Regions from separate parts of the Novosphingobium sp. PY1 genome, predicted to be linked through region 1. Evidence: riboswitches for the same ligand, from Rfam matches in the RefSeq annotation. Region 1 holds a riboswitch; the other holds the start of a gene.
The links. A riboswitch is a leader RNA that binds a small molecule or an ion and turns the genes downstream of it on or off. The one in region 1 is predicted to bind cobalamin.

Region 1 (15,499 bases):
CGCTCGTGGCCGCCAATATCGCCGCCTGGATCTGGGCTTTCTCGCTGTTCCACGATCGGCCGCTCATGCTCGGCACGGCCCTGCTGGCATGGGGCCTGGGGCTGCGCCATGCCGTGGACGCGGACCATATCGCGGCCATCGACAACGTGACCCGCAAGCTGATGCAGGACGGTCAGCGCCCGATCGCAGTCGGCTTCTGGTTCGCCATCGGACATTCCGGCATCGTCACCATCGCGGCCATAGCCATTGCCCTGACGACGAGCGCACTGACGCAGTTCGAAAGTCTCAAGCAGGTCGGCGGTCTCGTCGCGACCTCGATCTCGGCGATCTTCCTGTTCTCGATTGCCGCCATGAACCTGATCATCCTGCGCAACGTGTGGAAGACCTTCGCCCATGTCCGTGCCGGGGGCGCCTATGTGGAGGAAGACCTCGACATGCTGCTGGGCAATCGCGGGCTGATGGCGCGCCTTTTCCGGCCGATGTTCCGCCTCATCACCCGCAGCTGGCACATGGCTCCGCTGGGCTTCCTGTTCGGGCTGGGTTTCGACACCGCGACCGAAGTGGCCATCCTGGGCCTTTCGGCGGGGCAGGCGGCGGACGGGCTTTCCATCGGCACGATCCTCGTCCTGCCGGTGCTTTTCGCCGTGGGCATGGCGCTGATCGACACCGCCGACGGCGTCGTCATGCTCGGCGCCTATGAGTGGGCTTTCGTCAAGCCGATCCGCAAGCTCTACTACAACATCACCATCACCCTGATTTCGGCGCTTGTCGCCATCGTCATCGGCGGGATCGAAACGGTCGCCCTGATCGGCGATAAGCTGGGCCTCACCGGCGGCCTGTTCGATATTGCCGGCGAACTGGGAGAGAACTTCAACAGCCTGGGGTTCGGCATCATCGGCCTTTTCGTGCTGTGCTGGCTCGCCAGCTTCGCGATCTACCGCTGGAAGCGCTTCGACGATATCGAAGTGCGCGTCTCGGCATGAGAACCGGTCCTTAGGCGATTGGCTTGGCGGTCGATCTGTTCTAGGGCCTCGCTTCGAAGCACGGATCGATTCTGTGCTTCGAATGATCGCGCCGGTGCCCCGAAAGGGGCTTAATCGGGAATGCGGTGCGGGAAGGTCTCTCCTTCCCAAAACCGCGGCTGTCCCTGCAACTGTGAGCGGATAGCGAGATGCACACGGTTCCCTTCCTCACGCGAAGGGCCGGCCACTGGGTGAAGCCGCAAGGCGATCCGGGAAGGCGTGCATCAAGCAGTGACCCGCAAGCCAGGAGACCTGCCGGCGCACCGGTCGCTCTTGCCTTGATCCAGGGGATGGTCACGGCACGGTAATTCTTCCGTCTGAGCGACGAAGCTGTGCGGCTGGGGCTGCACGAACGCGCGATAACGGGTGCCTTTTCGCGCCCGCCCGTCGCCGCGCGTCGGTCGGATTCGCTTCCGGCAAGCCCCGCCGTTGTCGCCATGGCGCGTGGGGAATTGCCGATGCCTGACCTGTCCAAGGTCCCTGTAACGATCATCACCGGTTTTCTGGGCGCGGGTAAGACCACGCTCATCAGCCATCTCATCCGCAATGCCGGCGGTCGCCGCCTGGCGGTCGTCGTCAATGAATTCGGCACGCTGGGCGTCGATGGAGATATCCTGAAGTCGTGCGCCATCCCCGACTGCCCGGCAGAGAACGTCGTCGAACTGGCCAATGGCTGCATCTGCTGCACCGTCGCCGACGACTTCATCCCCACTGTCGAGAAGCTGCTGGCGCTTGAACCCCGGCCCGATCACATTCTGATCGAAACTTCGGGTCTCGCGCTGCCCAAGCCGCTGCTCAAGGCTTTCGACTGGCCCGCGATCCGCAGCCGCATCACTGTCGACGGGGTGCTTGCCCTTGCCGACGCAGAGGCCGTGGCCGAGGGCCGGTTCGCACCCGATCTCGCCGCACTCGAGGCGCAGCGCGCGGCCGACCCGGAAATCGATCACGAGACGCCGCTGTCCGAAGTCTTCGAGGACCAGCTCGCCTGCGCCGACATGGTGCTGCTGACCAAGGCCGACCTTGCCGGCGCCGAGGGCCTTGCCCGCGCGCGTGAAGTCATCGCCGCAGAAGCCCCGCGCCCGGTCCCGGTCATCGAACTGAGCGAGGGCGTCGTCGATCCGCGCGTGATCCTTGGCCTTGGCGCTGCTGCCGAGGACGATATTGCCGCGCGTCCCTCGCACCACGATGGCGAGGACGATCACGAGCACGAGGATTTCGACAGCGCCGTCATCGAACTGGGCGAAATCGCCGATCCCGCTGCTCTCGCCGCACGCATCGAGACACTGGCGAGCGATCACCGGGTGCTGCGGGTGAAGGGCTATGTCGCGGTAGCCGGCAAGCCGATGCGCATGCTGGTGCAGGCGGTCGGCGCGCGGGTACGCAGCCACTACGACCGCCCCTGGCGCCCCGATGAAGCGCGCCTCACGTCGCTGGTCGCCATTGCCGAGCACGATTACCTCGATCCCGCTGCGATAAGGGCCGTGCTGCAGGGCTGAGGCCGCGATGCACGTTATCTTCCGCGAGACCCACGGGATCGAGGAAGCCTCCGTTCCGCAGGATCTGGGGCAGGCTCCGGCCGATCTCGTGGTGCTGTCGTTTTCGGACAGCGACCTCGGCGCTTTCGCTGCCGGGTGGCGCAGCGCGCGCGATGCGGGGGACAGTCCGCCCTCGCTGCGCCTCGCCAATCTTGCGGCACTGACGCATCCCTTGTCGGTCGACACCTATGTCGAGCGCACGCTGGCATGTGCGAAGGCGATCCTGGTACGGATCATCGGCGGGCTTCCCTACTGGACTTACGGCCTGCAGCAGGTGGAGGCGCTGGCGCGTTCGCGCGGGATCGCGCTGGCCGTGCTGCCCGCAGACGGGCGCGAGGACGAAAGGCTCGATGCCGTCTCGACCGTTCCGGTTTCCACGCTGCGCGAACTGACCCGCCTTTGCGATATCGGCGGCGCGGTTGCAGCGCGGGCAGCCCTTTCACGGCTCGCGCAAGCGGGCGGCCTGCTGGCGGACGGCAAGACCGGGCGCGAAGTCCGGGCCATTCAGGCGCTGCCGACTGCCGGGGCGTGGCTTCCAGGTGAAGACACGGCCTGTCCGGCGGCCTTTGCCCTGACAGCATCCCGCCCGCGCGTGCTGCTCGCGTTCTATCGATCCTATCTCAGCTCCGCCGATCTCGATCCTTTCGAGGCACTCCACGCGGCCTTGCGCGCACGCGGTTTCGATGTGCTGGGCCTTTACGTGCCCTCGCTGAAGGCCCCTGAAGTTCGCGGCTGGGTGGATCGCTGGGTGCGGGCGCTGCAGCCCGCGGCGGTGATCAATGCGACCGCCTTTTCCGCGCGTGACGATGAAGGCGCGACGCCGCTCGACGGCGCCGGTGTCCCGGTGTTCCAGGTCGCGCTGGCGACGAGCGGACGGCAAGCCTGGCAGGATGCCTCGCGCGGTCTGTCGCCGGCCGATCTCGCCATGCATGTCGTGCTTCCCGAAGTCGACGGCCGCATCTTTGCAGGCGTGGCCAGCTTCAAGGAAGCCGCCGCGCGCGACGATGCCCTTGAATTTTCGCGCAGTGCCCACCGCGCCGAGCCATCGCGGATCGAAGCGATTGCCGCGCGCGTCGCGGGGTGGATCGCGCTGGGCCGGAAACCCGCGGCAGAGCGGCGCCTTGCGATGGTTCTCTCGACCTATCCGGGCAAGGGCTACCAGATGGCCCACGCTGTCGGGCTGGATGCACTGGCCTCCGCCGATGCGATCCTCGCCGATCTGGCGCAGGCCGGTTACACGGTCGAATGCGGCCATGACCTTGTGGCGGGCCTTGGCGAAGCAACCGCCAGTTGGCCGCTCGGCGCCTATCGCGCCGCTCTGGCCCGCTTGCCTGCAGCGCTGCAGGCCGATCTGGCCGAGGCCTGGGGAGACGCCGAAAGGGACCCCGCCGTTGCCGACGGCGCCTTTCATTTTCGCGTCGTGGAGCTTGGCCATGTCCTGGTCGCCCTGCAGCCCGAGCGCGGCTGGTCTGCCGAGCGTGACGAGGATTACCACGATGTCTCGCGTTGCCCGCGTCATGGCTATGTTGCCTTCTATCTCTGGCTGCACGAGCGCCGGGTCGATGCGCTCGTCCATCTCGGCGCGCACGGAACGCTTGAGTGGCTGCCGGGTAAATCGGTAGCGCTTGGCGATGCCTGTTGGCCTGAGGCGCTGACCGGCGCCCTGCCTGTCATCTATCCTTTTATCGTCAACGATCCCGGCGAGGCGGCGCAGGCCAAGCGCCGGATCGGAGCCGTTACGCTGGGACACGCACCGCCGCCGCTGGCTCCCGCGCAGCAAGGCGCAGGACTGACGCGCCTCGAGGCGCTGCTGGACGAGTTTTCCAACGCCGACGGGCTCGATCCGGCGCGGCGTGACAGGCTGCAATCGGCCATCCGCGAGGAAGCGCTGGCGCTGGGGCTGGAGGCTGAACTCGGTCTCGACGGCGCGACCTCGCTGGTCGAGGCGATCACCCGCATCGACCGCTTCGTGTGCGACGTGAAGGAGAGCCAGTTCGGCGAGGGCCTGCATGTCTACGGCCGCGGTGAGCAGGGCGAGGCGGAGCGCAGCGGACTGCTGGCCGCACTGGCCGGACGACGTGTGGCGGCAGGGCCATCCGGTTCGCCATGGCGCGGGCGCTCCGATGTCCTGCCGACCGGGCGTAACCTCTTCGCGGTCGATCCGCGCGCGGTGCCTTCGCGCACGGCCCATGCGCAAGGCGTGGACCTCGCCGAGGAACTGGTCCGCCGGCACCTGCAGGACCATGGCGACTATCCGCGCGGTCTGGTGGTCGACCTGTGGGGCTCGGCGACGATGCGCACGGCGGGCGAGGAGTTCGCCATGGCCCTGCACCTGCTTGGCGCAAAGCCGGTGTGGGACAATGCTTCCGAACGCGTGACCGGAGTGGAAATCCTGCCGCTGGCCATGCTCGACCGGCCCCGCATTGACGTGACGCTGCGCGTCTCGGGTCTGTTCCGCGATGCGTTTCCGGTCCTTGCCTCCCTCTTCGGGATGGCGGTGCGCGCGCTGTGCGAGAGGGACGAGACGCCGGAGTGGAATCCTTTCGCCGGCAGGACCGCAGCCCCGCGCGTCTATGGCCCGCGTCCCGGGCGCTATGGTCTCGGTCTGCGCGATACGGCCGAGACTTATACCGACGAAGCGCGCCGGGCTGCCGGTGAAGCCTGGCTTGCGGCGTCCGACCATGCGCTCGACGGGCAGGACGAGGCGCCCGATCCTGCGGGTTTGCGTGAGCGCGTCGCGGGGGCTGACGCTTTCGTGCACCTACAGGACCTGCCCGAGACCGACCTGCTGCTTGCGGCCGACTATGCCGCGCACGAGGCGGGATTTGCCGCAGCGCAATCGGTTACCGGCGGCAAGGCGGCGCTCTACCACCTCGACAATCGCGATCCCGCCCGGCCGCATGCCCGGACCTTGAACGAAGAGATCGCGCGCGTCGTGCGGGCAAGGGCGGCCAATCCGCGCTGGGTTGCCGAGATGATGCGCCACGGCTTTCGCGGGGCTGCCGAACTGGCCGCGACGCTCGATCACCTTGGCGCCTTCGCGCATCTCTCCGCTTCGGTGCCGCCGCAGCTGTTCGATCTCTATCACGACGCGACGCTCGGCGAGCCGGAAGTGCGGGCGTTCATGGCGCGCGAAAATCCCGAAGCGCTGGCAGCCATGGAAGCCCGCTTCGCCGCGCTTCATGCCGCTGGCCTGTGGCAGACGCGGCGCAACTCGATCCTCGCCAGCCTGGGAGGCGGGCAATGAGCGGTTTCGCGATCAGGGGCTGGTGTCCCGATGCATGGCATCCGATGGCGGCGGGAGACGGCCTGCTGGTGCGGGTGCGTCCCCGCCTCGGGCGATTGAACCGCAAGCAGGTGCTGGGCCTGTGCGATGCCGCGCTGACCTTCGGCAATGGCCTGATCGACCTGACCCGCCGCGCCAACTTCCAGCTGCGCGGGGTGAGCGAGGCTGAGTGGCCTGCGCTTATTGCACGGCTCGTCGAACTGGAACTGGTCGAGGCCGATCCCGTCCACGAGAAGAAGCGCAATCTCCTTGTCGCGCCCATCTGGCAGGAAGCCGACGATACTGCGCGGATTGCCGCTGAACTCATCGCAAGGCTCGGTGAGTTGCCGGAGTTGCCGGGCAAGGTCGGTTTCGTGATCGACGCCGGGCCGGCCCCTGTCCTGCCGGGGGAGGCGGGTGATTTCCGGATCGAGCGTGCGGCCAGCGGCAGCCTGATCCTGCGCGCGCAGGGCCGGACCGCGGGCGCGGAAGTGACCGCTGGCGCGGAAGTCGACCGCCTGATCGCCATGGCGCGCTGGTTCGCTGAAAACGGCGGGCCTGAGGCCGGTCGCATGAGCCGGTTCACAGCTGCACTTCCCGAGTGGGCGCAAGGCTCGCTGCTGCCTGCGCGGGGGTCTTGCCCCTTGCAGCCCGGCCCGACACCCACAGGTGCGGCATGGGGCGTGCCTTTCGGACAGATCCCGGCACTGGCGCTGGCCCGCCTGATCACAGACCCGGCGGCGACGGCACTGCGCACCACTCCCTGGCGGCTGCTCATCGTCGAAGGCGCCGCCTTTGCGCCCGTGGAGGGGCTGGTGGACGATCCGGCCGATCCGCTCCTGCGCGTCGATGCCTGCCCGGGGGCGCCGTCTTGCCCGCAGGCAAGCGTCGAGACCCGCGCGCTGGCGCGCCGCATCGCTCCGCAGGTCACCGGATGCTTGCATGTTTCTGGCTGCGCGAAGCGCTGTGCGGCGACCGGGCGGGCCGATGTGACGCTGATCGGCCGCGAGGGGCGATACGATCTTTCGGGCGAGGGGCGCGAGCGCCTCGCTCTTGGCCGGGACGAGGTCCTGGCTCTTTTCGGAGCAGGCTGATGCCGCATGACTATGAAACCGATGGCGCAGCGATCTACCGCCAGTCCTTCGCCACGATCCGGGCCGAGGCCGAGCTGACGGCCTTTTCGCCCGAAGAAGAACCCGTTGCGGTGCGCATGATCCATGCCGCGGGCATGGTGGAGCTTGCCCGGCACGTCCGCTTCTCGCCGGGCTTTGCGCAAGCCGCGCGAGAGGCGCTGGCAGGCGGTGCGCCGATCCTGTGCGATGCGCACATGGTCTCCGAAGGCATTACCCGGGCCCGCCTGCCTGCGGACAATCCGGTGCTGTGCACGCTGCGCGCACCCGAAGTACCCGAACTGGCGAAGGCGATGGGTAATACGCGCTCCGCCGCAGCGCTGGAATTGTGGCGGCCGCATCTTGCGGGGGCGCTGGTCGCCATCGGCAATGCACCCACGGCGCTGTTCCATCTGCTCAACATGCTTGAGGACCCGGCGTGCCCGCGTCCGGCGGCGATCGTCGGCTGCCCGGTCGGTTTCGTCGGTGCGGTGGAATCGAAAGCGGCGCTCTGGGCTGCGCCGCCGGTGCCGTGCTGCATTGTCGAGGGCCGACTGGGCGGCAGTGCGATCACCGTGGCTGCCGTCAACGCGCTTGCGAGCCGCGCCGAATGACTGGGGGCGTGACCTGCGGCACCATCCATGGGGTCGGCCTCGGTCCGGGCGCGGTGGACCTGCTCAGCGTGCGGGCCGACCGGCTGGTGCGCTCTGCCCGTCATGTCGCCTACTTCCGCAAGGCCGGCCGGCCGGGACAGGCGCGCCGCATTGCCGATGAACTGCTCCGTCCCGACGTGATCGAGATTCCGCTGGAGTACCCGGTCACCACCGAGATCCCCTTCGACGATCCGCGCTACAAGGCCTGTCTTGCCGAGTTCTACGCGCAGAGTACCGAGCGTCTTCTGGCGCTCGCCCGCGAAGGTGAGGACATCGTCGTCCTGTGCGAGGGCGATCCCTTCTTCTACGGCTCGTTCATGCATCTGCATTCGCGGCTGACCGGGCATGTTCCGGTCGAGGTCGTGCCAGGGATCACCGGCATGTCGGGGGCGTGGAATGCAACCGATGTGCCGATCACATGGGGCGATGACGTCCTGACCGTCTTGACCGCGACATTGCCCGAGGCCGATCTGGAGAGGCGCATCCGCGATACCGATGCGCTGGTGGTGATGAAGATCGGGCGCAACCTGGCCAAGCTGCGCCGCGCCGTCGCCGCGGCCGGGCGCGAGCAGGATGCGTGGCTGGTCGAGCATGCGGCGATGCCGGACCAGCGCGTGACCCGCCTTGCCGAGGCGGAGAACGTGACGCCCTATTTCTCGATCCTGCTGATCCACGGTCAGGGACGCCGCCCGTGAGCGGGGCGCCGGTATTGAACGGGGCGCCGATAGTGAGCGGGGCGCAGGATCGGGGCCGGGTCTGCGTCGCCGGGCTGGGGCCAGGCGACGAGGCGCTGGTGACCGGCGAGGTCACGCAGGCGCTGTCCGAGGCAACCGATGTGATCGGCTATATCCCCTACGTTGCGCGGATTGCGCCGCGCGAAGGGCTGCGGCTGCATCCTTCGGACAACCGGGTGGAACTGGACCGCGCGCGCCATGCGCTCGACCTTGCCGCGCAGGGGCGTCGCGTCGTCGTGGTGTCTTCCGGCGATCCGGGCGTCTTCGCGATGGCCTCGGCCCTGTTCGAAGCGCTGGAGGCGGGGCCTTCTGCGTGGCTCGACATCGATATCCGCGTGCTGCCCGGGATTACCGCGATGCTTGCGGCAAGCGCCCGCGCCGGAGCGCCCTTGGGGCACGATTTCTGCGCGATCAACCTTTCGGACAATCTCAAGCCCTGGGACCTGATCGAGAAGCGCCTGCGCCTCGCCGCCGAAGCGGACTTCGCGATGGCGTTCTACAACCCGCGCTCCGCGTCGCGCCCTGCAGGTTTCGCACGGGCCCTGGAGGTTCTGCGCGAGGCTTGCGGGCCCGAGCGGCCGATTCTCTTCGCCCGCGCCGTCACCACGCCCGACGAGGAATTGCGCATCGTGAGCTTGCGTGAAGCGCGGCCGGAGATGGCCGACATGCGCACCGTTGTGATCGTGGGGTCGAGCCGCACCCGCATCATCGCGCGCGAGGGCGGGCCGATTCTCTATACGCCGCGTTCAGCCGTGGAAGCTGCCGCGTGATCCAGCCAGTGCAGGACCTCAAGCGGATCGTGGACCTCGCGCCGTGCGGGAATGGCGGGGCGGTCGATCATCACCACCGGCAGGCCCAGTTCGCGTGCCGCCACGAGCTTGGCCTGCGCGCCGGTTCCTCCGGCATTCTTGGACACGACGAGTTCGATGGCGTGCTCGCGCATCAGCCCGATGTCGCCATCGACAGTGAAGGGCCCGCGATCGACGACGAGGCTGCGGCGCGGCAATGGCGGCGGGCCCTCGGGCGCATCGACGAAGCGCAGCAGGTAGTGATGCTGCGGCTGCGCGGCGAACGCGCCGACATGCATGCGGCCCAGCGCCAGCATGACCCTGCGGGCAGGCCCGGCAAGCGAGGACACAGCGGCGGCAACGTCCGCCACGTGACGCCAGCGATCGCCTTCCTGCGGTTCCCATGCCGGACGGGTGAGGGCGATGAGCGGCGTTCCGGCAAGCTGCGCGGCGGTGACGGCATTGGCGCTCATGGTTGCCGCGAAGGGGTGCGTCGCATCGATGAGGTGGGTCACCCGGTTTTCCCGCATCCAGTCGGCAAGGCCCTCTGCACCTCCGAATCCGCCGACGCGTACCGGGACCGGCTGCGTACGGGGGGTGGTGGTCCGACCCGCGTAGCTGAGCGTCGTGTCCACGCCGGCATCGGCGAGCAGGCGGGCCAGAGCGCTTGCCTCGGTAGTGCCGCCCAGCAGGAGAACTTTCGGCATGGCTGACACTTCCTCCTTCACTGGCCCCGGTCGGTGGCTGACTATCCTCGGCATCGGCGAGGATGGGGTGGAGGGGCTTTCGGCCGCCGCGCGCGATGCACTTGCGCAGGCCGAACTGGTGATCGGCGCCCCCCGGCACCTTTCGCTGCTGCCCGCGCTTAGTTGCCGCGTCGAGGAATGGCCAGTGCCCTTTGCGCTCGGCATCGAAGGGTTGCTGGCCCATCGCGGGAAGCGCGTGGTCATGCTCGCTTCGGGCGATCCGTTCTGGTTCGGCGGCGGAGCCTCGGTTACGCGGCATCTCGAAGCGGGCGAATGGATCGCACATCCCGTGCCCTCGACGTTCTCGCTGGCCGCTTCGCGCCTGGGATGGTCGCTGCAGGATACGGTGTGCCTGGGCCTTCATGCCGCGCCGCTGCCGCGTCTGCGCCCGCATCTGGCCGCAGGCCGCAGGATGCTGGTCCTGCTGCGGGACGGGAATGCTGTGCGCGATCTGGCCGCCTATCTGGGCGAGCAGGGCTTCGGTCCATCGGATCTCCATGTCCTCGAGGCGCTGGGCGGCCCGCGTGAGCGGGTGCGCCGCGTGCGGGCTGACGCATTTGCTTTCGGCGATGTCGCTCACCCCGTCGCGGTCGGCATTGCCTGCGCCGGGCAGGGGCGCGCCTTGCCTTGCGCCTCTGGACTGGCCGACGACCTGTTCGACCACGATGGCCAGATCACCAAGCGCCCGGTACGCGCCCTGACGCTTTCCGCGCTTGCCCCCGTGGCGGGTGAGACCTTGTGGGACATCGGCGCGGGATCGGGCTCGATTGCGGTCGAATGGCTGCTGCGTCATCCGGCGAACCGGGCGGTGGCCTTCGAAAGCGATCCGGTTCGGGCGGAGCGGGCCCGGGCCAATGCCCGTGCGCTCGGCGTCGACCGGCTCGAGGTGGTGACCGGCCGTGCCCCCGGCATTCTCGATCAGCGACGGGACGATGCGCCCGATGCCGTCTTCATCGGCGGGGGGCTGTCGCAAGCGCTGCTGGAAAGCCTGGTGACCATGCTTCCTGCCGGAACCCGGCTCGTCGCCAATGCCGTAACGCTGGACTCGGAAGCGCTGCTGGCCCAGTGGCAGGCGGAGAAGGGCGGCGATCTCCTGCGGATCGAACTGGCCCACGCCGCGCCGCTCGGCAGTCGCCGGGGCTGGCGAGCAAGCTTTCCCGTCGTGCAGTGGAGCGTCGTCCTGTGATTGTCGCCGGTTTCGGTTTCCGGCAGGGCGCAACCCTGCAGTCGCTGGAGGACGCGCTGGCGCTGGCGCAGCAGTTCTCGCCGCGCGTGACCCTGCTCGCCACAGCGGCGGACAAGGCGGCGAGCCCGGAATTGGCGCGTCTGGCCGCGGTCCTGGGTCTTCCGCTGACCGGCGTTTCGGCGCAGGTGCTTGCCCGCATCGTCACGCCCACCCAGTCGGATGCAAGCCTTGCCAGCCACGCAACCGGGAGCGTGGCCGAAGCCAGCGCCCTGGCCGCCGCCGGCCCCGGCGCGCAGCTGATCGCGGTGCGCCACATTTCCCCCGACCGCATGGCGACATGCGCCATTGCCCAAGGATCGATCCCATGACCGTACACTTCATCGGCGCCGGCCCCGGCGCGCCCGACCTCCTGACCTTGCGCGGGCGCGATCTGATCGCGGCCTCGCCGGTCTGCCTCTATGCCGGGTCGCTGGTGCCTGCCGCAGTGCTCGATCACTGTCCTCCCGGCGCGCGCATCGTCAACACCGCGCCGCTCGATCTCGACGCGATCATGGACGAGATCGCCGCGGCCCACGCTGCCGGTCACGATGTGGCGCGGCTCCATTCGGGCGACCTTTCGGTATGGTCGGCAATGGGTGAGCAGCTCAGGAGGCTGCGGGCCTTGGACATTCCCTTCACCGTGACGCCGGGCGTGCCCGCTTTCGCGGCAACCGCAGCAGCGCTGGAAACCGAGCTGACCTTGCCGGGCCTTTCGCAGTCGCTGGTCCTTACCCGAACTTCGGGCCGGGCGAGTGCGATGCCGGAAGGGGAGAGCCTGATCAATTTCGCAGACACCGGCGCGACGCTGGCGATTCACCTCTCGATCCATAACCTGGCCCGGGTCGTGGCCGACCTGACACCGGCCTATGGACCCGACTGCCCGGTCGCGGTCGTCTGGCGCGCAAGCTGGCCCGACCAGCGGATCGTGCGCGGCACGCTGGAAACCATCGAGGCAGAAGTCGCTGGCAGCATGGAGCGCACCGCGCTGATCGTCGTCGGGCGAGTGCTGGCGGGGGAGGGCTTCGATGAAAGCTGCCTCTATTCCCCCGGCTATGACCGCCGCTTCCGGCCGCAGGATGCATCCTCGCGCTTTGCCGGAGGCATCGCATGAGCACACCCGGACTGCTCGTCGCCGCGCCCGCCTCGGGAACCGGAAAGACCACTGTCATGCTCGGCCTGCTGCGCGCATTGAGCGAGGGCGGCGACACGGTCCAGCCGTTCAAGAGCGGGCCGGACTATATCGATCCCGCGTTCCATCGGGCGGCCTGCGGGAATGCCTCGTTCAATCTCGACAGCTGGGCGATGGACACAGGCTTGCTGGATGCCGTCGCGGCGATGGCAGCCGAGGCGGACATCTGCGTCGCCGAGGGCTCCATGGGCTTTTATGACGGCGTCGCCACGCGCGGGGCGGCCGGCAACGGCGCCAGCGCGGACATCGCCCGGCGCATGGGCTGGCCGGTGATCCTGGTCCTCGATGTGTCCGGCCATGCCCAGTCCGCCGCGGCGACGGCGCTGGGGTTTCGCCGTTTCGATGCGCGCATCCCCTTCGCCGGGGTGATCCTCAACCGTGTGGCAAGCCCGCGCCATGAACGCCTTGTCCGCCGGGGGATGGAGGCCATTGGAATGCCGGTGCTGGGCGCGTTGCCTCGGCGCGGCGACCTGACCTTGCCGGAACGCCACCTCGGGCTGGTGCAGGCTGCAGAGCAACCCGAGCTCGACCGCAAGATCGCCGATTATGCCGCCTTCCTGCGCGAACATGCCGACCTTCCGGCGATCCGCAAGGCGGCGAGGGCGCTTGAGCGCGGAGAGGGATCGGGCCTGCCGCAGCCTCCTGCGCAGCGCATCGCCTTGGCCCAGGACGAGGCCTTTTCCTTCATCTACGCGCACATGCTGGAAGGCTGGCGGCGGGCAGGCGCGCAGATCATGCCATTCTCTCCCCTGGCCGACGAGGCACCCGACAAAAGCGCGGACTTCGTCTGGCTGCCGGGTGGCTACCCCGAGCTTCATGCCGGCCGGATCGCCTCGGCGTCGCGCTTCCTTGCCGGTCTGCGCCGCCATGCCGAGACCCGTCCGGTCCATGGCGAATGCGGCGGCTACATGGTGCTGGGCGAGGCCCTCGTCGACAAGGAAGGCGCACGTCACCCGATGGCCGGCCTGCTTGGCCTCGTGACCAGCTACGCGCAGCGCAGGATGCACCTGGGCTATCGCAGTGCGCAGTTGCTGGGACCCGTGGCCAACCTGACGGCGGGGTCCCGTCTGCGCGGTCATGAGTTCCATTACTCGACGATCCTCGAGCAGCCCGACGAGCCGCTGGCCGCAGTTACCGATGCCGACGGTAGCGTCGTGCCCGAAACCGGGTCGCGGCGCGGCCGGGTGACCGGCACGTTCTTCCACCAGATCGCTCCCTACGCATGATCGCGCTCAGCCTCATCGGGATCGGCACCGGCAATCCCGATCACCTGACCATGCAGGCGCGGCGGGCCATGAACGAGGCCGACCTGATTCTGCTGCCGCGCAAGGGTGAGGCGAAGGCGGACCTGCTCGACTTGCGCCGGGGCATCTGCGCGCAAGTGCTGGAGCGGCCCGTCCGCGTCGTCGAATTCGACCTTCCGGTTCGGGCTACGCACGGCGATTATCTTGAAGCGGTCAACGACTGGCACGATGCCATCGCCCGGACTTGGGCCCGGGAAATCGCCCGAAACCTGCCGCAAGGCGGACGTCTGGCGCTGCTCGTCTGGGGCGATCCCTCGCTGTACGACAGCACCTTGCGCATCGCCGCGCGCCTGCAGAAAGGCGGCTTGGATCTGAAGATCGAAGTGGTCCCCGGCATCACCAGTATCCAGGCCTTGACCGCCGCCCACGCGATTGCGCTCAATCGCCTTGCCGAACCTCTCGTCGTGACCACCGGCAGGCAGTTGCGCGAAAAGGGCTGGCCGCAGGGGACCAATGTTGTCGTCGTCATGCTCGACCGCGGATGCGCCTTTGAAACGCTGGAGCCTGAAGGAATAGAGATATGGTGGGGTGCCTATCTCGGCATGGAGCACGAGGCCCTGATCCACGGCTCCTTGCCAGTGGTTGCCGATCGCATTGTCGAGGCGCGTAAGGCATTGAGGGAGCGCTACGGCTGGATTATGGATACATACCTGATGCACCGGACCTTCAACGACAAGACAGGGGCAGGGAGAGCATCTTGACGCAGGCTCCTCCCAGCTTCGATGCAGCGTTTGCCGCGCAGCTTGAGCAATTGCTGCACTGGCGGCGCGATGTGCGGCATTTCGACACGCGCGCCATTCCCCGCGGCGATATCGAGCATCTGCTCCGCTGCGCAAGCCTGGCCCCGTCGGTGGGCAATTCCCAGCCATGGCGCTTTGTGCGGGTGCGCAGCCCCGGTTTGCGGGAACGACTGGCCCGGCACGTCGACGAGCAGAGCGCACTGGCTGCCGATCGCTACACCGATGCGAAGCAGCGCGATCACTACAAGTCGCTCAAGCTGCACGGTTTGCGCGAAGCGCCCGAAGTCATGGCCGTGTTCTGCGATGGCAAGCCGGTCGCGGGGAAGGGGCTGGGCATTGCGACGATGCCGGAGATGCTCGACTACTCGGTGGTCATGGCGATCCATACAATGTGGCTGGCTGCCCGGGTGCGGGGGATCGGCATGGGTTGGGTCTCGATCGTCGACCCCCGGTTCGTCAGCGAGCTGCTCGACGTTGCGGATACCTGGCGACTCATCGCGATCCTGTGCATCGGTTACCCTTGCGAGGCGGCCGCGACGCCCGAGCTGGAAGAACGTGGCTGGCAGGCCCGCGAAGCCTGGAAAGAGCGCACTTGCGAGAAGTGAAGGGCATATCGGTCGGCACCGACACTCAATTTCAACCGACAATTCGAAAGGCGCCGGTATCTGCGCGTCCTTCTCTCTTTCCGGCCCGGTGGTGGCCTTTTCGGGACTTGGTCAATCAGGAGGTGCTGCGGCTTCTTCCGAACTTGAGATAGGCCAGGATCATCTCGCTGAGTTCGTGAAGCATCATGCTCCAATCACTATGGTTTGCCGCAGGGTCGATGGACTCGAGGCTCAACTGGCGGACCAGCGTGGAAAAGGCGATGTGGAAAGCCATGGCGGCCTTCGTGTCCGCATCGCCAGAGATCTCTCCGCGAAAGCGGCTCAGGTCGCAAGCGAGCGATTCGGTCGATTCCCGGTGGCGCCGGTTACCGGAGTGGGACACTTCATGGTCGACGGTTGCGCGCCGCATGGCAAGCCGCAGCATAAGCGAATTCTTGCGCAGGATGTCTGAGAACGCGCGGACGTAGGCTGGAATATACGCGTCCAGGTTCGCTGAATTATTCAGGGCTTCGGCAAAGGCGCGGTTCTCGTCATCGGCCATGACTGCCAGTTCGCGTTCGATCACGGCGCGGACCAGTTCGTCC
Region 2 (15,499 bases), on a different contig from region 1:
CCTGGCCCTGAGGTGTGAGCACTGCTCTTTTGGCGTTGCGGTCCAGTATCCGGTTCACCCGCATGCTATCTGCGCCGTGCGACACAAGAGGGCTTTTTTCCCTCAGGAAGCCCGGCTCTATTTCTTACGCTCGTCCGGCTTCGATCGGGCGGGCGTTCCTTTTGGGTAGGTCAAATCGTTTGGAGGCCGCAATTGAAATGGCTGGCTTCGGGCGCGGACAAATCAAGACATTGGCGGCCGACCTGGCCGCGCAGCCGCCCGGCACGTTCAGTGCAGATGTTTGAGTTTGTCCGGATTGCGCATGACGTAGATGGCGACGATCCTTTCCCCCTGGATTTCCAGCGCCGTGGTCTGCAGCTCACCGTCGGCTTCCCTTGTGATGAAGCCGGGAAGACCGTTGATCATCCGTGTGCCGACCAGCTGCGATCCCTGCTTGCGAAACAGCACGGCCAGCGCCTTGTGCAACTGCAGAACCGGGCGGCTGCCGAAGATCGGCCGCACTGCGGCCGGGCGTTTCCCGCCGCCATCCGAATGCATGGCAACATCGCTGGCGAGCATCGATCCGAGCGCGGCCATGTCGCCGCTACGCGATGCTTCGAAGAAAGCCTGCGCGATGGCGAGGCCGCGCTGTTTCTCCAGTGTAAAACGGGGCCGCTCCTCCCGCACATGCGCGCGGGCCCGCGCCGCGAGCTGGCGGCAGGCAGCGACATCGCGGCCGATCGTAGTAGCGACATCCTCGAACGCAGCGCCAAATACATCGTGCAGGAGGAAAGCGGCTCGCTCCAGTGGTGACAACCGTTCGAGCGCAAGCATAAGCGGAAGGGTGACATCCTCCTCTCCCTCCTCGTCCAGCACCGGGTCGGGCAGCCAGGGGCCGATATAGCTCTCGCGGCGATGCCGGGCAGACTTGAGGTGATCGAGGCACAGCCGTGTTACTGTCGTGCGCAAGAACGCTTCAGGTTCCCGGATCGCAGTACGGTCAATGCGCAGCCAGCGGATGAAGGCTTCCTGCACAACGTCCTCCGCATCGGCGACAGAGCCGAGCATGCGATAGGCTACGCGTATCAGCCTTGGGCGGAGCGGGCCGAATGCTTCCAATGCGGCAGATGAAGGCTGCATGACCATCACTCGTTCACCGTGCATGGCATGGCTGCCTCTCCGCCTCGCTTCTTCCAAACACCTGATCCTGGAGCATTGCCTCGGCTCCCTCCAGCAGCGCCTGGCCAGCTTGAACCGGGTTCACGAGGCCATCAAGGTAGATGAAGCGCACATCGGTCATGCCTAGCGTGGAAAGCACGTCGGTGAGATAGCCGGTCATATGGTCGGGTTGCCCTCCATGCCGGCCGGTGATCGGGCCGCCGGCAGTCACGACCACCAGCACCGGCCTGTTTCCCAGCAGCCCGGACTTCACGCCTCCTACGGTCGCGAAGCTGCGGCCATGGCGAAGGACCAGATCGATCCATAGCTTGAGGCAGGCTGGAACCGTATAATTGTGCATGGGGGCGGCGATGGTGATGAAGGCCGCATCCTCCACTTCACGGATGAGCGCTTCGGATAGCTCGAAGGCTGAGTGATCATCCGGCTGCCGCGCCAGCACCGCATCGGAGTAAGCCGGCGAAATCACGGCACGCGGAAGCGCGGACAGATCGCGCTCCACAATCGCCAATGACGGATCGCCCGCCCTGAGGTTGGCGGCCGCGCGCGCCGCCAGTTTTGCGCCGCGCGAAGCAGCGCCGTAAGGACTGGCAAGGATGGAAAGAATGGAAGCCATTAGTTTGCTCCTGCCTTCAGGCGAGACCGGCGCGGTCGAGGCCGAAGGCCTTGTCCGCCGATCCGGGAACGGAGCGAAAGGCGATGGAGGCGCGGTTCCAGGCGTTGATGACCATGATCATGTAGGTGAGGTCGACCAGTTCCCGCTCCGAGAAGTGCTCCCGCGCTTGTGCATAGACAGCGTCCGGCACGCCTTGCGGCGAAAGGCGCGTCACGGCTTCAGTCCACTCCAGCGCCGCGCGTTCCCGATCGGTGAACAAGGTCGATTCCCGCCAGATTGCGACATGATGTAGCCGCAGCGGGCGCTCCCCATGAAGAGTCGCTTCCTTGATGTGCATGTCTACGCAGAACGCGCAGCCATTGAGCTGCGAGGCGCGAATTTCGGCGAGGGAGAGAATGTCTCTTTCTACAGCCCCCTTCTTTACCGCCAGAGTGAGCTCCGTGAGCTTGGCGGTGAGTTCGGGATGCTGCCTAAGGTGGTCCAGACGCTGCGACATGACTTGCTCCTGTGATAGTGATGCAAGCCTTGACGACGCTGCACCCCGGGATGTGACATCGGCCGCGATTTTTTTGGCCGGACGGAGCTAATCGTCACGTTTCGGGCTGTGTTCGCCGCCGCGGGAAGCAAAGCTATGCATCACTGAAATCGACAGCAAACGGCCATATCCAGACATCAGTCTATGCTCAGGGCATGGCCCTCAGCCTTCTCCAGGGTTTGATGATCTTGCACATGTCGCGCTCACCTAATTTGTAGCGCGACACAGCCCAGAGTCGCCAGTCGACATGGGCAGCCGGACAAAATGATGGCCATTTTCACCCCCGGCGTACCGATATTGGGCTTTGTCTAGATTGGCCTCGGCGGTGGGTAGGCTTTTGAAGATCTGTGGAACAGGATCGATGCGGGTTATGAACGGATCGTGGGCCACTTCCATGGCTGAATTAAGCGCCGACCGCTTCACTCCCCGGCGCCCACTGTTCTCGACTCTCCCGACATTAAACCGCGTTGACCCGGCGCGCGCTTGAGCGCACCGTCGAGGTCATGGCAATGCTGTTCCTGATCGGCCTGTTCGCGTTGATCGGATTCTCGGTCTGGTTGGTCTTGCGCAAGTAGCAAAGTCCTTCAGCCTGTTGCATACGCCGATGCGAGTCTTCCCGGTGGCATTCTTCGGAGCCCCCGTTCCCGGGCTGACTCGACCAGACCCGGGAAGACCCGGCCATTGTGCCGGGTCTTCTTTATCCGGCGATCAACCGCAAACCTACATCTGCGGTCGACATGCCTTGCCATCGTATTGATGCCGATTGAGCACGTAGGCCTTGCCGTTCCAGCGCTCGACCGGGAAGCAGAAACCCGGACCATCGATCTCGATATCAGGCCAGCCCCCGACACCCTTCGTTGCCAGGAAATTCGGAATGCCGGTGCCGCCGGTTATGTTCTTCCAGGTACCGTCGGCCTGTTTGCTCACGATTGTGTAACCGGTGCCCGTCATGCCGAAGCAATAAGTGCCGCCCTCGGTGATCACGGCTTCGGGGCGGCCATCTCCATTAAGGTCGCGGACGGACACAATTTGCCCCGGCGAGTAGCTGGGCGTTCCCGGATCGCCGCAGGCTGACCACTTACCGGCCGCGAACTTGAAACCGGCCGCACGAAACGCGGCAGCGCGATCTTTCGGAGTGAGAGTAGATTGGGCCAGGACCGGCGAGGCGACAAAGATCGAGAGTGCAACAAGAGCAAGGCGAATCCGCATGCGAACCTCCGTCATCGAAGCCCGGCCTTCATAGCATGGCGTTCGAACTGAGCGGAAGCGAATCGAGCTTCAAAGTGCGCGACGTCAGAAGCCACCAAGACGGTGGCAAATGTGCCCTGTGCCGGCCGGAAGCTCACCTTTCCGATTGTCGGGCGGTGAAGATCGGCGCATGTTCGCGGACGCGGGGACCGCCTTTCCGGCAACAATCCGCCCCGCACTAGCGTTGCTGTGATCCAGCTACTGGAGGCGAATATGGCCAGTCAGTGCGTTGCATTTCGTGATTCAAAAGGTGGTCTCCACGCCGGTCTCGAAGAGGCGACCCTCAAGGACCTTGCTGCGGTGCTCGGCCGCGTCGGTGACGAAGGCGGGATGACTGCCGGCGTTGCCAAGCTCGTCTTTGACAAGCGCCAGGAAATCGAACGTATCCTTGCCGAGCATGACCGACTGGTCGACATGGTACCGCCCACGGGGAACGTAGAGCGGCTCCACGTGCTTTGACTTTGCCCGGGCCGCTTCTGCGTCACCCTGCAGACGAGCGAATGTTCCTTGATGTGCGGCCTGGCGCTCTTTGCCGCGGCGACAGATACCGGGCCGCCGCATCCAACGTCAGCAAAGCCTCGGATCTGTTCATTCGTCCAGCCTGCTCTTCGCGGTCGACGATCCGACACAATGTGCGCGGCTCTATACCATTCCTGTTGCGCATCGCCTCGAACAACGCGAAGCTTTGGCGGTCCGCAGATAGCAGATTGCGCAGGGCGTGAACATCTTCGCCCATTCGTTCGAGATGATTGATCGCGATCCCCATGATCACGTCATAGGCATGCAACAAGGCAACCATGCTCTCTTCGTCGAGGGTGCCGTTCACCAGACTCCAGATCCGATCGCGCGCCGCCGCTGGATTGAGCCTGGGCGAGCTGATGATGCCGCGGATTATTGATCCGATACGACGGTCCATTTCGAACCTCCTGCTTCAAAGCTGACATGTTAACCGGTTCGCCAAGACGCCGAGATTAAGCTTTGTTCACAGACCTTCGCATGTGCGAATTTCACCTGGTCGGACGAGCATAAGCGAGTTTTGAAATGGAGAGCAATTCACTAAAAAGGGCCGCTCCTACGGGAGCAGGAGCGGCCCTTTGACCGTCCTTACACAATCATCGCCAGGTCTGTTCCGCCGCGGGCAGAGCGACGTCTCCAGGCCATTCACGGGTGCTCTGTCGTGTAAGGCTGGTGGGTCTTCGATAGCGATACTGCGGCTGCGAGATTCGGGCCATCATCCGATGGCATACTATGCTTGCGGGGTAGACGGGCTTCAAGGGGCGCGATGCAGCACTTTAACTTGGCGCTACCCCCGATTGTGTGCCGCAGGGTCGTTCTTAACGAACTGATGTCTTCATGCGCTTCGTAGGTAATCCTCGAACGGTCATCAACTTCGGGATCGTCTCGTTCGAATGTCATTAGGACGCCACCACGGCACCACGTCCGCATCGTTCGGCGCTGAGTCTGCGAAGTATCGAAACATTTGAAAAGACCCGAAAGAATCAGTCCGCCACAGGCAAGGGAGATTGATCGGGCACATGGAAGCATTGCTACTTTCTTTGCGCGAAGAAGCGGTGCTCCAGGCGCTGACCGAGAAGGTCCTGAAATCCAGCGAGATTGAAGGGGAGGTGCTGGATAGGGAGCAAGTGCGCTCATCCGTTGCTCGCCGCCTCGGGATGGAGATCAGTGGATTGGTCGAAGCCGATCGCGATGTCGAAGGCGTCGTGGAAATGATGCTGGATGCGACTCAGAATTACGGTCGACCTCTGACAGCTGAGTGCCTTTTCGACTGGCATGCGACCTTATTCCCGACGGGGCGAAGCGGGATGAACCCAGATTACGGTGGGTGCTTGGCGGGATAATGAAGGTGGTCCCATGCAGGTCTTCTTCGGGCCGAATGGCCGTGAGCGGGCTTACTGCCAAGCTCCAGCGTCAAACCTACTGGATCGGGAAATGTCCCGTTTCCTCGCGTGGTTCGGGACGGCGATGCTCGACCCGGTCCTGAAGGCCGGGGTTGCGCACTTGTGGTTCGTAACAATCTATCCATTCGATGATGGGAACGGGCGCATTGCGCGTGCAATCGCTGATCTTGCGTTGGCACGTGCGGAAGGCACAGTACAACGCTTCTGTCGCATGTCAGCTCAGATCCGTGCCGAGCGGAAGGCTTAGTATGACATGCTGGAAACGACGCAAAGTGGCGGGCTGGAGAAGGATTCTGCCGGGGGACGCCGCACTGGTTATTTGCCCGTAGATAGAGTCCAAAATCCCTGACCGTGGCGCCCGAAGTAGCCCGGGTTAAGTACACAAATGTGAATCCTGGTCGATCGGTTGATGGCGTGAGAAATTCGGCGCCTGATCGACCGACAAGGGGTAGGAGACTGCCATTCCTCCATTTTTTGCCGCGCGAGAACAGGGCTTTAGTTCCTCTTGCCAATGTTGATTGCCTCGAATAGAGCGCTCCTGCCTCTCAAATTCAGGGAGGCAATGATCGCGTTGGTGCCCCCGAAAGGGAGCTTAAAAGGGAACGCGGTGAGAGGGGCCTGCCCCTCGAATCCGAGGCTGTCCCTGCAACTGTAAGCGGCGAGTGCGATGCACATTCGCGGCGGGCCAACCGGCTCTGCCGCAGCCACTGGGCCGGACGCAAATTTCTGCGGGGCCTGGGAAGGCCGTGCATCGTGCGATGACCCGCAAGCCAGGAGACCTGCCAGCGTCCGGTCGCTCTTGCCCTGGTCCAGGGGATGGCCGAGGCACGGTGAAATCCGTCTGAGCGACGCATGTGCGGCGAGGGCCGCATCGACCCAAGCGGCGGCGCCCGGGGCGTCGTGTCGTTGCGCGGGTCGACCGTTCGCGCGGACGCCCTCGCCAGACGTCGATGACGCCGGACAGGGTTAAGTTTTTACATGACGACTTCCAAGTTTGTGCTGTGCGCAGCGCGCGGTATTGCCGTATTTTCCTTCCCCGTGCTTTCTTCGACCGCGCTCGCCGACGAGGCCGATCCTGCAAACACCATCCTGGTGACAGGGCTGCGGGCGGAGACCAGCCTCGATACCAGAAGCAGCGGCAGCCGACTGGGCCTGACGGTGTTTGAGACACCGGCCAGCGTCGAAGTGCTCGGCGGCGACGCGATTCGGGCGCGGGGCGATCTGTCCATCCAGGAGGCGGTCAGCCGTGCCACCGGTCTGACTTTTCAGGGCACACCGGGCAACGGTAACACGGCAATGGCGGCGCGCGGGTTCTCAGGGCAGGGCTCGGTGCAACTGCTGGTGGACGGCACGCGCCTCTTCGTGGCCTCAGGTACGCTGACTTTCCCGGTAGATCCTTGGACGGTCGATCGCATCGACGTGCTGCGCGGGCCGAGTTCGGTCATTTCGGGCGAAGGCGCGATCGGGGGAGCGATCAATGTCATCATGAAAAAACCGGTGACCGACCGCACCGTGGCGCGTGCGCGCGTGGCCTATGGTTCGGACAATGCGATACAAATCGCCGGCGATGCGGCCGGCCCGATCGGCGGGGGGCTGTCCTATCGTCTGGCCGCCAGTTCCACTCGTTCCGATGGCTGGCTCGCTCGCAATAGCGACAACCGCAACCTCGCCATTTCCGGTGCACTGCGCTGGGATGCCAGCCCGACGCTAAGCTTCACGCTGGCCTCCGACTATGGCGACGTCGATATTCTGCCCTATTTCGGCGCGCCGCTGAACGAGGGCAAGTTCGACAAGCGCTTTCGTTTCATCAATTTCAACATCGCGGGCAGCAAAGACCATTTCCGTGACAGCTGGACGCGCCTGACGGCCGAGTGGCATGCGTCGGACGCGATTTCGCTGCGCAACTCGGTCTACTACCTCAGTTCGAACCGCGACTGGCTCAATGCCGAGAGCTATCGTTTCTCCGCCGCTACCGGGCTGGTGACGCGCGGTGACTACCTCAACATCATGCACCGACAGGATCAGATCGGCGATCGCGGGGATCTCACTGTCCGCACGCCGCTGGGCGGCGGCGTTGAGAACACCCTGCTGGTCGGCTTCGATCTTAACCGCGTCAAATTCCGCCATCTCAACAACTCGCCTTACGGCGGCAGTTCCATCGTCGATCCATTCGACTTTGAGCCCGGCGGCTTTATCACCACGGTGCCCACGACCCTGGGCTTCCGCACCTTGACCACGCAGCACTCGGTGTTCATGGAAGACCAGCTCAAGCTGAACGGATCTGTATCGCTGGTGGGCGGTTTCCGGCAGGACTGGTACGACCTGCAGCGTATCGACGCACGGATTCCGGTGAACGGCTTTCGGCGCAACTACCACAGTACCTCGGGCCGTTTCGGCGTAGTGCTGAATCCGACGGTCGATACCGCGCTCTATGGCTCCTTCACGGTGGGCACCGACCCGATCAGCACGCTCGTCACCACGTCCAATGTGCAGAAAGACTTCGGGCTCTCACCCGCGAGGCAGTTCGAGGTGGGCGTAAAGCAGCGTCTTCTCGAGGGACGTGGCTCGGCCTCGATCGCGCTTTTCGATATCGAGAAGCGGCGCCTGCTCACTCCCGATCCGGAAAACCGCCTGATTACCCAGCAGGTCGGCAAGCGCACGTCGCAAGGCGTCGAAGCGACGCTGGCGCTGCAGCTGACCGATGCATTCGGGATCGAGGCCAATGGAACCGTCCTGAAGGCGCGGTTCAAGGATTTCGGCGAAATCGTGAATGGGGTCGTCATCGACCGGGCCGGAAACACGCCGCCGGGGATACCGACGAAGACCGCCAACATCTCCGCCAACTGGCGCGTCGCCGAACCCCTGCAGGCCCGCGTCTCGGCCCGCTTCGTCGCGCCGCGCTGGACCGACAACGCGAATACCCTGCGCGTGCCCGGCTACGAAGTGGTCGATCTCGGCCTGCGATGGACAATCAGCGACACGCTGGCAATCGACGGACGGGTGAGCAATGCCTTCGATAAGGTGTACTCGATCGGCAGCAATTCGTCGCAATGGCTGCTCGCAGCGCCCCGGCGCTTCGACGTTCGCCTCGACATGAGCCTTTAGTCGCCATGACGCGCCCGGCTCTGGTGAAGGCTGGCCTGCGGTGGCTTTACTTGCTCCATCGCTGGTTGGGCATCGCTGCCTGCCTGCTGTTCCTGCTGTGGTTCCTGTCGGGCCTGGTCATGATGTACGTGCCCTATCCGTCGCTGACCGACGCGGAACGACTGGCAGGAATGGCCCCGATCGACTGGAGCCGGGTCAGGGTCGGTCCGACCGAAGCCCTGCGCCGGGCAGGGGAGCACAGCTTTCCCTCCGAGCTGCGCCTCGACATGGCGGCGGGAGAGCCAGCCTGGCGCATTCGCGGCGAGAATCGGCGCACTGCAATCTCGGCTGTCGATGGCCGGCGCCTCTCTGCTTCCGATGCCGCTGCCGCGATCACGGTCGCGCGACGCTTCGCAGGCGGGACGCCGGTCAGCGATGTCGAGCGAAGCCATGACGACCAGTGGACGGTCGCACAAGGGTTCAACTGGGCGCGGCCGCTCTGGAAGGTCTCGCTGGCAGACGGGCGCGGCACGCAGGTTTACATTTCCTCCACGACGGCGGAGCCGGTCCAGAACAGCGATGCGCGCGAGAGGGCATGGAACTGGGTGGGGTCGGTGCCGCACTGGCTCTATCTCACCGCGGTCAGGCGCAACGGCTCTTTCTGGCGACAGGTTGTGCTATGGACCTCCGGCCCGGCGGTGGTCGTGGGTGTCACCGGCCTGTGGATCGGCATCCTGCGGCTGCGTCTGCGGCGGCGCTACCGGAGCCGCGCCATCACGCCCTATCGTGGCTGGATGAAGTGGCATCACCTGAGCGGGCTGATCGGAGGGCTCTGCGCAGTGACCTGGATGTTCAGTGGCTGGCTCTCGGTCAATCCATTCGACTGGTTCGCGCGGGACGGTCCTGTCGGCAGCGCCGCCCTCTATGCGGCGCACGATGGAGCGGACTTTCCCGCACTGGATGCCGCCGGGCTTGCCGTGCGCGGACCGCAGGCGCGCGAAGCGCGGTTCGCCTGGGTCGGTGGGCGCCCGGTCGTCAGCCTCGTGGCGCGCGAGGGGCGCCCAATAATCGCTACCCCCAACGGTGACGCGCTGCGCTTCACACAAGCAGAGCTAATAACCAATGCTCGGCGGATCGTGCCCGACCTGCCCGTTCGACGGGTCATGGTCCTCACTGAGCCGGACCTATACTGGTATGCGCACGGCCGGGAACGGCCCCTGCCGGTGATCCGCGTCATCTTCGGCGATCCTGATCGGACATGGGCTACCATCGAACCACGCAGCGGCGCGCTGCTGGCTTTGCAGAACGCAAACGGGCGCAACTATCGCTGGTTGTTCAATGCGTTGCATAGCTTCGACTTGCCGCTTCTTCTCGCGAATCGCATTGTGCGTGATCCGCTGATGTGGCTGTTTTCAGCGCTTGGCGTAGTTATGTCGATTTCGGGCGTGGTGATTGGATGGCGACAGCTCGTGCGATACCATCGTCGTCAAGTCGCGAGACATGGGTTAACGCCGAAGCGTGCGTAAGTCAGATCGCAAATAGTAGCCTTAGCAGACTCAGCTTGCGATATCTGACGCTCTGGAAGCGCCCAATCCTGCGTGGTCGGTGCAACTAGCCGTAGCGCCGTGACAACCCATAGTGCCATCGTGGGCTATTATAGCACTCGATCCGCAGCCTGGTCTTCTCGTGGGCTTATGAACCGATCCCGCGCATTTCTCGCGATCCCAATGTGTAGCGGGGCAAGGCCGCAAGTCGTCAGTCCGCATGGGCAGACGGACAAAACGATGGTCGTTTTCATCATTGGCGTACCGATATTGGGCTTTGCACGGATTGGTCCCGGCGGTGGGTAGGCACGATCCTGCGCAGATGCGCCTTCAGCTTGCGGCGAGCGTGCTCACTCAGCGCGCGCAGCCCCAGGACTTGCCGCGCGGCCTCCTGATAATCACCGCAGTCGGCCCGGGCGCTGTTATGACCCTGTAATTCAGAGATTATAGGCGTGGCGCAGTCGATCGATCACGACCTCTCTTGTCATCGCGACGCCAAACTGCTTCGGCGTGAAATCGTCCTGTTCGCCAAGAGCGTCGATGAACGCTTGCATATCGGCCTTGATCGTTTCGGACAGGTCATACGCCGCCTCCGCGCTCAGGAGCTGCAACAGACGCGCCACATCGTTGCGGTGCTTCTTCACGTCTCTGTCGTCGACTTTCTCGCCCTCCGCACGACGGCGGCTGAGATCAACCCAGGCACGCGCCTTGAAGGGAATAAGGCCGGCTTCGTCGAGAACCGGCACGCCGTCCAGCGACCGCCCCATCGTCTTGAGAAACGCATAATAGTCGGCGTCGAGCAGGATGGCCGACAGGCTCGCAGCTTCCTCGGCGATCGGGATCGGCGTGAGCTGGCTACCGGGCGCCAGCTCAAATCCTTCCGGCGCATTGGAGAACAGCTCCAACATCGCCGGGTAGCCCTCGGTTGACGGTTTGGCGAACCGGTAGAGAATCCGTTCGCCTTCGCTCCGCTGCCGGATCTCGTATCCGCCCGCCTCGACAAAGGCCATGAACGTCTCGGAGAATGCCGGGTCGAGCGCCTCGACGATGAGGACAATATCGAGATCCTTGGTAGCGCGGAAATCGAGACCGGCCTCCTCCATGATCAGCTCGCATGCGGCTCCGCCGATCAGCACATATTGGTGCTCATGGCCGGAAAAGTGCGCGCGAAAGCGGTCGACGCCAGCTACCATCCAAAGGGCTCCAAAAGGTGATCGGCTGCCTGCGCGACTCGTTCGTCGGCGTCATGCCGTGCGCTCAGATAGAGCGAAAGTCGGTCGGCAACCTCATTGTCGCTGAGGACTTTAGGATCATAGGCCCATGTCTGGACCTCGATCCGGTGTTCGTCATAGGCCCAGGCAGGTTCCAATCCGTGATGCCGCGCCATCCGCTTCCATGCGGCGGCCGGCGCCGCCCTGCATTCAATTCGCGGTTCGTTGAGCATCGTATATCGGGCAAGGGCGCTTTCGCCCGCCAACACCGCCTCGTTCAGGGGCAGATCGCCCGTGACATAACGAGTCTTGCGCACCGGCGATTGCAAGCGCCCCTCGACCGCGCGCCAAAGGTCGCCGCCACCAAAGCGAAGACTGAGGCGACGTTGGCGGCCGACGCGGTGCGGCCGCGCCAGTTCGAGCGCTTCCAGTTCATCGAACGCCCGGCTCATGCTCATGATCGCGACTTGGTAGCGCTCGGAGAGCTGGGTCAGGCTGGCATCGTTCACATCGTGCCCAAGCAGGGCGGCCAGAATTACGACCTGAGTGGTGGGAGACACCCGCTCGGACGACGGTCCCGGTTCGCTGGAATAGGTTTCGCGCAGGTCGACAAACGCTTCGGGCACATAGAATTGTGCGCCCGGCGAGATGAACGCGACGCGCTTCTCCACGAGGCGCCGACGCAATGCCGCCGGTACAGCTTCGAGCAACAGCACGAACAGGCGGGCATCGATATGGCGTCGCATCTGGTCCCGATGCTTCAGGAACTCGTCAACACCGCCTATTCCGCCGCTTTGCGGAACGATGAACACGGTCGGACTGTCGAGCAGTTCCCCGCGCCACAAGGCATAGCGATCATACAAGAAGTGCGGGAGCCCGAGCGGCTTAATGGGATCGAGATGGAGGTGCGCACCGAAAGCTTCGCGCGCATAAGTTTCCGATGCGTTCGCCAGCGCGCGTAATCGCAGGTCAGGAAATTCATCTAACATCGCACCGTTTATCTAACATCAGCGGTGTTAAATATCAACTTCAATGTTAAATAGCATGGTTCCCGCTTCTTCGGCAGCGATCCGCTGCTCTATTTCCTGGGCTTCGGACACGCCTACCGCGCACATATTCGCTGCCCGTGCCAAAGCCGCGGCTTTGGACCTGTTGATCGACAAAAGCCTTGAGCGCGTCGGGAAGCGAAATGTTCATCGTCGCCATAGGCCGCTTCTTCCACCCATGGCAAAATTTGCCAAATTGGCTGCTTGACCGTCACGACATCGGAACAAGCCGTTGGCCTGTTCGGGCCGCCTCCGTCGTTTGTACGGCAATGAAGCGCGCTAGTGGAATCTCGCTCAGAGGTCGTTCCGAAGCCATCTCACGAGCGACGAGCGCCATTTCGATCCAGTCCGAGCCGTTGCCGTCACCTCGCTGTGCAAATGCACTCCAAGCGATGACGCTGGCCCAATAGGCCCGCTTCGGTTCCAGCACCTTCTCGATAATTGCGGCGATCCGGTCTTCGATCTTGCGCTTGCCTTTGATCGCTGCGGCGACATCGTCGCCATTCTCAAACCAGGAATCGATCTGAGGGTTGGTCGCCAGCCACCGGCCTGAAGCGCGCACTGCCCTCTTCACCGCCTTGGCATCGGTTTCCGCAGCGTCGGCCTCCGCGAGCATCGAGGCAATGAGATCTTCCACCGATAGAAAAGTGGGCGCGACATCGGAGAGCCCCATAAGCGTGATCGCCTGAACGAGGCCAAATGGGGTCGGCGAGTTAGCCGGACCGTCTGCCATTGCGCTGCTCAGGATCATGGCCGTATCCTCAGCCGTCGCTTCATGGACCGACATCTCGGATGCAATATGGTCAAGCATGTCTTCGATCTCAGGCCTGCTCAGCGAGTGCACTACCCAAGCGTCCCGCACACCATGACCCTGCTTGACCAAAATCGAAACCAGCGCGTTCTTCCTGCCCTGCTTGATCGATGCGAATATGCTTTGGGCTCCCGCCCCATCGCGCTCGGATAGCAGAAGTTCCCTGACCTGAATTGCGGGGCGCTTCTCCGGCACCGAGTCGACAGCTCGTGCGGCTCTAATGATCGCGTCGATTGCACGGCGCCGATCTTCTGGGACCCAGTTTCGGATCAGCATGAGGTTGGTAACCGACGATGCCGGTATGAGCCCTCGTTTCGCGGTCTCTTTCATCATGGAGGCTAACGGCAAGGTGATCGCGGGTTCTGCAAGAAGCCAACCGATAGCGGCCTCGCGCAGACTGGAATCGTCAGCGAGGACGAAACCTTCCAACAGACTGAGTTGCAGCTCGGCAGGCATGGCGGCCGTCAACTCGGCGAACTGGCTGTGGATCAGGAAAGGGTCGCCCTCACAGGCTGTCACCAAGTCCTTCAACATTTCGTCGATATCTGCCGTCGGGAGATTCTGTTGGTCGGCTCCGGTCTGGATCATTGCGTGATCCATTGCGCTGCGTATGTCTTCCCCCACGTCGATCCCAGCCCGTGAAAACGCCGAGACAAGCGCCACCGCTGCTGTCGGCACGAGCTTGCCGGCACGCATCTGCTGAGCGATCGCGGCCCTGACATTCTCCATGGCCATGCCCGCATGGCCGTTGCCGGCTTCGCTGCGCTGCCGTAGCTGCTCAAGAGCCTGACCAAGCATGAACGAATATGCCTGATGCATCGTGGCGTCAGGCCGCTTCTTGCGCCCTTCGGCAGCGGTGAGGTTGACGATCAGGATTAAGGCTTCGGGTTGAGCTGCCAGCATCTCTCCGACGCTGTGGGCCCCGGGCGACAGTTCGCCCGAGCGGATATCATCCCGAACCATGCGTGCAATCTGTTGGATGGCGGCACGTGGCGTCACGATTGATGTTCCTTTCTTGGACAGCCATTACGTAGCCGGTACAAATACCGGCTGCACAGCGAGAATCCCATCGTGCAGTCGCGCAATATTGTAGCACTCGATCCGCTGCCGAGCCTCCGAACTTTTGAGGCTTTAGCTTCCTCCTGGGTTTGAGAACTGACCTTGCGCTTTTCTCGCCCATCCAGTTCTCAGCGCGACACGGCCGTAGCTCGCCAGTTCGCGTGGTCGTCCGAACAAAGCGCTGGTCATTTTTATCGATGGCTTGCAGATATGGCGCATTGTACAGATTGGCTACCGGCGGTGGCTAACTTTGGCAGGTCGGCGCAGGATTCTCTGGGCTTACTTGCCGATCGCGCAGCCATTTGACTGATTCTTAAGATATTGAGCCTAAGCCGTTTCCATGGCTTGGCGAGAGAACATCCCGGCGCGCGTTTGTGGCACTGTGCTGGCCGCATCTGCGATCTTCGCAACCCCTGCAATCGCAGGCGAAAGCGCATCGGGCGGGTTCAGGATCTCGCTCAATGTTCCGGTAGTCTGCGACCTCGATGCCCAGCCTTTCGAACTCGATGCCAGCGGGCAGCACTTCGTTGGGCAAGTGCAGGAATTCTGCAATTCGAACCGCGGCTTCCAGGTCTTTGCAAGCCATCGTATGCTGGCACAAGATGAAAGCATATCGGTAGACTACGGCGGAAGCCGCAGCACTCTCGATCTCACGGGCATGTCTCCGGTAGCATTCCGGTCCGGTGCCCGTTTCGGTTATGTGCCGGTTTCTATCGAAGCCACGAACCTGCGCGCTCCAATCGCGCTCGAATTCGGGCTTACAGCCATTTGACCTGCGCGGCCTAGCTGGCCGTCACTGTTACCAGAACCCTGTCGGAGTAATCGCCCGCTCGCGCCGTGAATGGCTCGACAGTCACTTCGAGCGGATGCAGGTCGCCCAGCGAATCCGTACGCGTACCGAAATGGACAGCCTGGCCGCCTTTCACATCGACGAGGCTACCGTCCATGCGCAGCTTGTATGGAATGGCATCGCCAAGACTATCATGCGCCAGCTTGCCCATGTGGTCTGACTGGAAAGTCACCGAATAGGGCGATGTACTCCAGATCCGAACACCGAAGGGGTCGGACACGTTCACCGCCTGGGGATCGAGTGTACCCAGATTGATCCCCGCGATCTCATTGTTGCCGGTAACGCCAACAATGCGCAGTTCAACCGAAGGCGGCACGTCGATCACGATGTTGAGGATCATGGTATCGAAGACGGTTCCGTCCGTACCGATCAACGAGAGCAGTAATTGCTCCTGGCGGGTGCCGGCGGCCATGCCCCATTC

Region 2: it holds a riboswitch for cobalamin, as region 1 does, so the genes downstream of both, J3474_RS07730 (TonB-dependent siderophore receptor) here and cobW (cobalamin biosynthesis protein CobW) in region 1, are expected to answer to the same signal.

The regions. Positions count from the first base shown of each region.
Region 1 covers NZ_BLTI01000008.1:463,619-479,117, reverse strand. The annotation lists gene J3474_RS13620 (HoxN/HupN/NixA family nickel/cobalt transporter) at 1-983, shown strand, start outside; cobalamin riboswitch at 1,059-1,297, shown strand; gene cobW (cobalamin biosynthesis protein CobW) at 1,481-2,518, shown strand; gene cobN (cobaltochelatase subunit CobN) at 2,526-5,804, shown strand; gene J3474_RS13605 (cobalamin biosynthesis protein CobG) at 5,801-6,916, shown strand; gene J3474_RS13600 (precorrin-8X methylmutase) at 6,916-7,545, shown strand; gene cobI (precorrin-2 C(20)-methyltransferase) at 7,542-8,279, shown strand; gene cobJ (precorrin-3B C(17)-methyltransferase) at 8,312-9,088, shown strand; gene J3474_RS13585 (cobalt-precorrin-6A reductase) at 9,052-9,813, opposite strand; gene cbiE (precorrin-6y C5,15-methyltransferase (decarboxylating) subunit CbiE) at 9,812-11,038, shown strand; gene J3474_RS13575 (cobalamin biosynthesis protein) at 11,035-11,406, shown strand; gene cobM (precorrin-4 C(11)-methyltransferase) at 11,403-12,188, shown strand; gene J3474_RS13565 (cobyrinate a,c-diamide synthase) at 12,185-13,492, shown strand; gene cobF (precorrin-6A synthase (deacetylating)) at 13,489-14,271, shown strand; gene bluB (5,6-dimethylbenzimidazole synthase) at 14,268-14,915, shown strand; gene J3474_RS13550 (TetR/AcrR family transcriptional regulator) at 15,031-15,499, opposite strand, start outside.
Region 2 covers NZ_BLTI01000005.1:65,127-80,625, reverse strand. The annotation lists gene J3474_RS07770 (carboxymuconolactone decarboxylase family protein) at 1-11, shown strand, start outside; gene J3474_RS07765 (sigma-70 family RNA polymerase sigma factor) at 268-1,143, opposite strand; gene J3474_RS07760 (FMN-dependent NADH-azoreductase) at 1,133-1,771, opposite strand; gene J3474_RS07755 (carboxymuconolactone decarboxylase family protein) at 1,788-2,267, opposite strand; gene J3474_RS07750 (hypothetical protein) at 3,027-3,515, opposite strand; gene J3474_RS07745 (hypothetical protein) at 3,768-4,013, shown strand; gene J3474_RS07740 (hypothetical protein) at 4,036-4,470, opposite strand; gene J3474_RS22620 (DUF4172 domain-containing protein) at 5,090-5,413, shown strand; gene J3474_RS22615 (Fic family protein) at 5,427-5,720, shown strand; cobalamin riboswitch at 6,029-6,275, shown strand; gene J3474_RS07730 (TonB-dependent siderophore receptor) at 6,512-8,578, shown strand; gene J3474_RS07725 (PepSY domain-containing protein) at 8,584-10,083, shown strand; gene J3474_RS07720 (hypothetical protein) at 10,539-11,294, opposite strand; gene J3474_RS07715 (hypothetical protein) at 11,288-12,124, opposite strand; gene J3474_RS07710 (hypothetical protein) at 12,570-14,168, opposite strand; gene J3474_RS07705 (hypothetical protein) at 14,569-15,000, shown strand; gene J3474_RS07700 (hypothetical protein) at 15,011-15,499, opposite strand, start outside.